2 regions of the Aeromonas rivuli genome follow, and region 1 is predicted to be linked to the other one. Evidence: predicted binding sites of a transcription regulator. Region 1 holds the regulator's gene; the other holds the start of a gene.
The links. Region 1 encodes sigma-54, which starts transcription at its own class of promoters, with help from an activator protein. Its sites were predicted from a motif close to TGGCACNGTTTTNGCTT; they were not measured.

Region 1 (4,213 bases):
AGGTGCGAGCCAGCTGTTCGGCGATAAACACCGACCTGTGCTGGCCACCGGTACAGCCAATGCCGACCGTGAGGTAGCTGCGGTTGTTGCGCTCCAGGGCTGGCAACCAGGTCGCCAGCATGTTCTCTATCTGCAGGGTGAACTGCATCACGTCCGGCTGACTGGCCAGGTAGCGAGCCACGGGCTCGTCCTTGCCGGTAAAGGGCTTGAGTTCGGGGATCCAGTGCGGATTGGGCAGGAAGCGGGCATCGAACACGAAGTCGGCATCCTTGGGAATGCCATATTTGAAGCCGAACGACTCGAACACCAGCACCAGCTCGTTCTCTTTCTTGCCGAGCACCCGGGTCTTGATGAGCTCGCTCAGGTCATGGATGCTGAGGCTTGTGGTGTCGATGCGCAGGTCGGCGCTGGCCGAGATAGGCGCCAGCAGATGGGTCTCTTCACGGATCGCCTCGTCCAATGAGAGGCGCTTGCGAGACAGCGGGTGCAGGCGGCGGCTCTCGCCATAGCGCTTGAGCAGAGTACTGTTCTCGGCATCGAAGAAGAAGCTGCTGTACTGCACCCGGCCATCGTTGCGCACCTGAGCAAGCAGCGTCTCTAGCCGCTCCGGATCGCTGGGCAGATTGCGCACGTCTATGCTGACCGCCAGCTTGTCGTACTGACTCTGTACCGACACGATCAGCTGGGGCAATAAATTGACCGGCAAGTTGTCGACACAGTAATAACCGAGATCTTCCAGCACCCGCAGGGCGACTGTCTTGCCCGACCCGGATCGGCCACTGACTACGATGAGCTGCATCTTGCGCCCTCCCACAACAAGGATTGATTAGAGCTGAGTGATGCCCATCAGGCGGAGATCATGATCTGGTAGAGATCATCATCGCTGCTGGCCTGGCGCAACTGGCGGCACACCGCCTTGTCACCGAGCTTGGATGCCATCAGGGAGAGGGTCTTGAGGTGCTGCTTGCACTCGCTCTCCGGCACCAGCAACGCAAACAGCAGATCGACGGGCTGATTGTCGATGGAGTCAAAGGGGATGGGTTCTGCGAAGGTCATCAGGACGGCCGTTGGCGGGAACTCGTCGCCGATACGACCGTGGGGAATGGCGATCCCGGCACCTATGCCGGTGCTACCCATTTTTTCACGGGCAAGCAGACATTCAAACAGGGCCTGGCGTGAGGTTCCCAGCCGCTCGGCGGCCAGTTCGCTGATGATTTCCAGGGCGCGTTTCTTGCTGGTACAAGGGACCGCACTCTTGGTGCAGTCCCGACTCAGTATGTGTTCAAGTTGCATAGTTATTTTTGATTTAGCTTGTCTTTGTGCTTGATGATCTGTCGATCAAGTTTGTCGAGCAGGCTATCTATCGCAGCATACATATCTGCATGTTGTGAGTTGGCGAACACTTCGCCCCCGCTGACGTGTAGCTTGGCTTCGGCAATCTGGTTCAGTTTTTCTACGCTCAACACCACGTGAACATTGTTGATCTGGTCAAAGTGACGCTCGAGTCTGGCAAACTTGTTATTCACATAATCACGTAGTGCTTCGGTGATCTCTACGTGGTGTCCGGTCAAGTTAATTTGCATAACGTCTTCCTTTTGTTTTGCCTAAACCAGGCGTTTGCGCTGATTGGACGGTGGTATCAACAAGGATTCACGGTATTTGGCGATCGTGCGTCGTGCCACCATAATACCCTGTTCGGCCAACAAATCCGCGATCTTGCTATCACTTAACGGTTTCGCCGGGTTCTCCGCCGTCACCAGCTTCTTGATCAGGGCGCGAATTGCAGTCGATGAACATTCACCTCCTCCTTCGGTATTGACGTGGCTGGAGAAAAAATACTTCAGTTCGAAGATGCCGCGCGGGGTATGCATGTACTTCTGGGTAGTCACCCGGGAAATAGTCGATTCATGCATCTCCACCGCCTCGGCGATGTCGTTGAGCACCATGGGTTTCATGGCCTCTTCGCCATATTCAAAGAACCCCTGCTGCTGCTCCACGATGCAAGTGGCAACTTTCAGCAGCGTCTCATTGCGGCTCTCCAGGCTCTTGATGAACCATTTTGCATCTTGCAGATGGGAGCGAATGAACTGGGTATCCTGGCTGGTACGCGCCTGGCGGGCCATGGCCGCATAGGTCTCGTTGACCCGAATGCGCGGTGCCGAATCCGGATTGAGCTCCACCACCCAGCGATTCTGACGCTTGATGACGGACACATCCGGGATCACATACTGGGAGTCACTCTGCACCACCCTGTTGCCGGGCCTCGGCTCGAGCTGCTGGATAAGGTCGATGACCTCCTTGAGATCCCCCTCCTTGAGGCGGGTCTTGCGCGCCAGGGTGCGATAATCACGATTGCCCAGCAAATCCATGTGCTCGCCAATCACCTCCCGCGCCTCGGCCAGCCAGGGCAGATCGGGGCTGAACTGACCTAACTGGATCAGCAGGCACTCTTGCACCGAACGGGCGGCGATGCCCACGGGATCGAAATGCTGCACCCGCTTGAGCACGGCTTCCACCTCGTCGAGCTCTACCTCAACCTCTTCGCTGCTCACCGCCTGCCGGATATCCTCCAGAGGACTGGTCAGGTAACCGGACTCATCAATGCCATCGATGATGGCCAGGGCGATGGCGGCATCGACATCGCTGAAGGGGGTGAGTCGCATCTGCCACAGCAGGTAGTCCTGCAGGTTCTCGGTGGTTTCCCCCTGATAGACGCTCTCTTCCCCCTCAAAGACGGGCCCTGCACTCTGGCCAGTACCGGCGGAGTAGACATCATCCCAGCTGCTGTCGACCGGCAACTCGTCAGGCATCTGTTCCTGCGCCATGGCCTCGCTGCTGTCGAGCTGACTCTCGTCTTGCTTGACCTCGGCATGGGTCTCCTGCAGCTCGGCCTCTTCTTGCTCGAGCAGGGGGTTGTTATCGAGGGCTTGCTGGATCTCCTGCTGAAGTTCCAATGAGGAGAGCTGGAGCAGACGAATCGCTTGTTGTAACTGTGGCGTCATGGTCAATTGCTGACCGAGGCGCAACTGGAGTGTCGGCTTCATCTACGTCGGGATATCCTTATATTCAGCGAGGCGGTCATCAGGCAGCAAAGGGTGATTTCCCCTTACTATAGACTGAATTGATCGCCCAAATAGACACGCTTGACCTGTTCATCGGCCAGGATCTCGGCGGGAGTGCCTTCCGCTATCATCTGGCCATGGCTGACGATATAGGCCTTCTCGCACACGTCCAGCGTCTCCCGCACGTTGTGGTCGGTGATAAGCACACCCAGGCCCCGCTCCTTGAGGTGCTGGATGATCTTCTTGATGTCGATGACGGAGATGGGATCTACCCCGGCAAAGGGCTCATCCAGCAGGATGAAGCGCGGTTCGGCGGCCAGGGCACGGGCTATCTCGACTCGGCGTCGCTCGCCACCGGACAGGCTCTGGCCCAGGTTGTCGCGAATGTGGGTGATGCTGAACTCTTCCAGCAGCTGTTCAACCTTGTCTTCACGCTCCTCCCGACTCAGCCCCTTGCGGGTCTGCATGACCCCCATGAGGTTGTCATAGACGGAGAGGCGACGAAAAATGGACGCTTCTTGCGGCAAGTAACCGATGCCATTGCGGGCACGGATATGCATGGGCTGCAGGCTGATGTCCTGCTCATCGATGGTGATAAGGCCCGCATCGCGCTGCACCAGGCCAACAATCATGTAAAAAGAGGTGGTCTTGCCCGCACCGTTCGGGCCGAGCAGACCCACGATCTGGCCAGTGCCCACTTCCAGGCTGACATCACTGACCACCATGCGCTTCTTGTAGCTCTTCTGCAGCCCTGCTGCTTTCAACACGGCCATGGTTTATTTGTCCTGCTTCTTGTCGGCGGGCTTGTCGAAGTTCTCAACCTGATCAGGCAGGAAGACCGTCTTGACGCGATTGGTCTCCCCCTTGCTCTCGGCGATCATCTTCTGCTTGACGATGTCATAGCGAATGAGGTCGCCGTTGACCTGGCTGTCCTCCTGCTTGAGTTCACCGTTGCCGGTAATGGTCACCAGGCGGTTCTTCAGCTCATAGCGGATGCTGTCACCGTGCGCATTGACCGGCTTGCCGTTATCGAGGATCTGGAAGAAAGTGGCGGGCTTGCCATAGGCGGTCATCACCTCGGCACCCTTCTCGCCGGAGCGGATCACCACGACCTTGTCGGCCTTAATCTTGATGGTGCCCTGGGTGATGAT
Region 2 (4,213 bases), 540 kb from region 1:
ACCTGAGTGCGGGAGTGCTCTATGCCAATGACCCTCTGCCACCCCATGTCAGCCGGGTCTTCCTGCGCTGGCTGCCAAGCTACCCCATCTTTGCGCGCAGCGACGCCGGGCTCAAGTTGCAGCAAGAGTGGGATAGAGGCATGGCGCGTCTCATCGACAGCGGGGAGCTGACCGGGCTCTACCGGGAGAATCACTTGCTCGACTACTACAGTGATTTTTTACGGGGCCTCAAGCAGGAAAGGCGGGCTCAATCTGACCAATGACCCTTGGCCAGCCGATCATGGGGGATGACGCTGACCGTGACGGCCAGGCTTATGCCGTCACTGGGTGGCTATATAGGCCACCCTCTGCTCTCTTATGACGCTTGTGATCCGGTGCGAAGACGTTTGGCCAGCCGGTCATGAGGGATGACGTTGGTTGTAGTGGCCAAGCTCATGCATCCCTGGGGGGGATAGACCACATCCTTATTCCTCTGGCTTGCGCAGACGTTTGGCCAGCCGGTCATGAGGGATGACGTTGGTTGTAGTGGCCAAGCTCATGCATCCTTGGGGGGGATAGACCACATCCTTATTCCTCTGGCTTGCGCAGACGTTTGGCCAGCCGATCATGGGGGATGACGCTGACCGTGACGGCCAGGCTTATGCCGTCACTGGGTGGCTATATAGGCCACCCCCTGCTCTCTTATGACGCTTGTGATCCGGTGCGCAGGCGCTTGGCCAGCCGGTCATAGAGGATGACGTTGGTTGTAGTGGCCAAGCTCATGCATCCCTGGGGGGGATAGACCACATCCTTATTCCTCTGGCTTGCGCAGACGTTTGGCCAGCCGGTCATAGAGGATGACATTGACCGTGGCGGCCAGGTTCATGCAGCCGTGGGTCGGGATATAGACCACCCGTTTTACCCCGGCGAACAGCGCCGGTTCCAGGGTGCCATCCTCTGGGCCGAAGATGTAGAAAGCCCGTGCCGGATGGTCGAACTCCGGCAAGGGGGTAGCTCCCTCAATCAAGTCCACCAAGACCGGCTCGCACCCAGCGGGCATCACGCCGAGCAAGTCATCCACCCCGAGCAGGGGGATCTTGTCCACCATCTGTTTGGTGTCAGTGGCAAAGCGACGTGCCAGTTCGAAGCGGCTGCCGGTATAGCACACCTCATCGGCGCCATAGCAGCCCGCGGCCCGCAGCACGGCCCCCACATTGCTTGGTGACTTTGGATTGACCAGGCCCAGGCCGACATAGTCGCTCCCCGTCTCCCTTGCAGACTCGACGCAGCCTCTGTTGTTCTGTTCACTCATCTCGCTCTCCTGGTTTGCGGCGCCATTATAAAGGGCCATGCCCCGTTCTGCCCAGCCCACCGCTCTTGCTGGCTTGGCAACCCTGTCGGACCTCGCTCGCCTGTCCAGGCTGGGGCAGTTGCACCGAGTTGGGGAGCCATGAGGGAGGGCGAGGATCCAGCGTTGGCGCTGGCAGGCGTCCGGCAGGCTGGCAAGCTCTTTGCATTATCTTGTGCTGATAGACCACCAACAATATCAATGACAGGACAGAGGCGTCCGTTCCCTTCGATGGGGCGGACGCCTTTTTATTGCGGGCAGGCAGGAGGAAGGATGAAGACCACATGTGCATATTGCGGTGTTGGCTGTGGCATCAGCGTCACGCAGCAGGCGGGCGAGTGGCAGCTCGAGGGGGACAGCGCTCATCCGGCCAATGGCGGCGCACTCTGCGTCAAGGGGGCCAGCCTGCTGGAGACCCTGGCCTTTCCCCAGCGTCTGCTCTACCCCCGCCATCGGGGCCAGCGCATCAGCTGGGACGAGGCGCTCACTATGATGTCGGCCCAGTTCAGCCGGATCATGGCGGAATCCGGCCCCGAGGCGATCGGCATCTACCTCTCCGGGCAGCTCACCACGGAAGATTACTATGTGGCCAACAAGCTGATGAAGGGCTACATCGGCAGCGCCAATGTCGACACCAACTCCCGGCTCTGCATGTCCTCGGCCGTGGTGGCCCAGCAGCGGGCGTTCGGGGAGGATCTGGTCCCGGCCTGCTATGAGGATCTGGAACTGGCGGATCTCATCATCATCACCGGGGCCAACACGGCCTGGACACACCCGGTACTGTTTCGCCGCATCCAACAGGCGCGCAGCCGCCGTCCCGAACTCAAGCTGGTGGTGATGGATCCCCGCCGCACCATGACGGCGGAGCAGGCCGACTTGCATCTGGCCCTGCGTCCCGGCACCGATGTGGCGCTCTGGAACGGCTTGGGCCGCTACCTGCTCGATCACGACATCTGGGACCGAGATTATGTGGCGGCCCATGTCAGCGGCATCTCGGCCCTGGCTCGGGAGCTGGACGATCCCGCCTGGATGCCGGAGGCGGTGGCCCAGCATTGCGATCTGGCCCTCTCCGATCTGCTCGGTTTCTACCAGCTGTTCGCCCGCCACCCGCGCACCCTCAGCCTCTACTGCCAGGGCATCAATCAGTCCAATCAGGGGACGGACAAGGCCAATGCCATCATCAATGCGCATCTGCTGACCGGCCGGATAGGCAAGCCCGGTGCCTCCCCCTTCTCCCTCACGGGGCAACCCAATGCCATGGGCGGGCGCGAGGTGGGCGGGCTGGCCAGTCAGTTGGCCGCACACATGGGCTTTAGCGACGCGGAGCGCGATCGCCTGCAGCGTTTCTGGGGCAGCCCACGGATGGTGACGGGGCCTGGCCACAAGGCCGTCGAGTTGTTCGAGGCGGTGCACAGTGGTCAGATCCGTGCACTCTGGGTGCTGGGCAGCAACCCGGCGGCTTCCCTGCCAGATGGCGACCGGGTGCGGGAGTCCCTGGCGCGCTGCGAGTTTCTGGTGGTCTCCGATCTGACGGCGCAGACCGACACGGCGCGCTATGCCAATCTGCTGTTGCCCGCCCTTGGCTGGGGTGAGAAGAGCGGCACCGTCACCAACTCGGAGCGCTGCATCAGCCGCCAGCGCCCCTTCCTGCCGGCTCCCGGTGAAGCGCGTCCCGACTGGTGGGCCCTGGCCAGCCTCGGCCAGCGTCTCGGCTTTGGGGAGGCGTTCGCCTTCGCCGATGAGCATGCCATTTTCAGCGAACATGCCGCCCTCTCCGGCTTTGAAAACCGCGGGGAGCGCCAGTTCGACATCTCGGGGCTGGCCGGGCTGACCCCAGCCCAGTTCGAGGCGCTTGCCCCCCTGCGCTGGCCGGTCAATGAGGCTCACCCCCAGGGGTGCGATCGGTTGTTTGAGGATGGTCGCTTCCCTACCCCGGATGGCCGGGCCCGCTTGTTGCCCCTGAAACAACAGGCCCCCGCACTGGAGCCGCTGCCACCCGGAGCAGGAGTGCCCTTGCTGCTCAACTCGGGCAGGTTGCGGGATCAGTGGCACACCATGACCCGCAGCGGCCATGTGCCTCGCCTGCTGGAGGCCGAACCTTGGCCTCGGGTCATGGTGGGGCCGGCCAGCCTGCTCAGCCTGGGGCTGGATGCCGGGGATCTGGTCTGCCTGGACAATGGCCGGGGTCAGGTGCGGGTGCGGGTGGGACTGGATGAGGGGTTGCGGGAGGGGGAGGCCTTCTTGCCCATGCACTGGACCGACAGCCAGTGCAGCCAGGGCGCGGTCAACCGGCTGGTAGCCCCGCGCACGGATCCGCACTCCGGTCAGCCCATGTTCAAACAGGCCAGGGTGAGGCTCAACAAACAACCCACCCATTGGCAGGGCGTCTGGCTTGGCCAGCAGGCGCCTGCCGAGCGGGGGGACTGGTGGGCGCGCCGCCCTCTGGAGGGCGGGGAGTGCTGGTTGCTCGCCTCCTGGTCAGAGGGGATGAGTGAGTGCTGGCAGCGACTGGCCCTGGATGGGCACTGGCTGCGCCTGCCCGTCAAGGGGGGCTGGCTCGCCATTGCCCTCTCCCAGGGACGGATCCAGAGCCTGCTGCTGGTCGGCGAGCGTTGGCCGACCCTGAAGGTTGAGTTGCTGGCGAGCCTGCTCGGCTTGCCTCTGCAGGCTGGGGCCCTCAGCCAGACCCTGAGCGATGCCTTTGCCGGCGACTCCCGGCTCGTCTGCTCCTGCTTCCGGGTGACGGAGGCGCGCATCGTCAACGCCATCCGCGAGCAGGGGGTGAGCGAACTGGCGGGGCTGCAGGGGCTGCTTCAGTGCGGCAGCAACTGCGGCACCTGTCTGCCAGAGATTGACAAGCTATTGATACAACACCGCTTCCTGGAG

Region 2: KYK33_RS04885 (nitrate reductase) is a predicted target of sigma-54. The motif match lies at 1,480-1,496, and genes of this name have one in related genera.

What each region holds. Positions count from the first base shown of each region.
Region 1 covers NZ_CP079742.1:464,991-469,203, reverse strand. Annotated here, with positions in the region: gene rapZ (RNase adapter RapZ) at 1-799, opposite strand, end outside; gene ptsN (PTS IIA-like nitrogen regulatory protein PtsN) at 847-1,293, opposite strand; gene hpf (ribosome hibernation promoting factor) at 1,296-1,583, opposite strand; gene KYK33_RS02105 (RNA polymerase factor sigma-54) at 1,605-3,044, opposite strand; gene lptB (LPS export ABC transporter ATP-binding protein) at 3,110-3,835, opposite strand; gene lptA (lipopolysaccharide transport periplasmic protein LptA) at 3,839-4,213, opposite strand, start outside.
Region 2 covers NZ_CP079742.1:1,009,533-1,013,745, forward strand. Annotated here, with positions in the region: gene KYK33_RS04875 (substrate-binding periplasmic protein) at 1-263, shown strand, start outside; gene KYK33_RS04880 (RNA methyltransferase) at 791-1,291, opposite strand; gene KYK33_RS04885 (nitrate reductase) at 1,601-4,213, shown strand, end outside.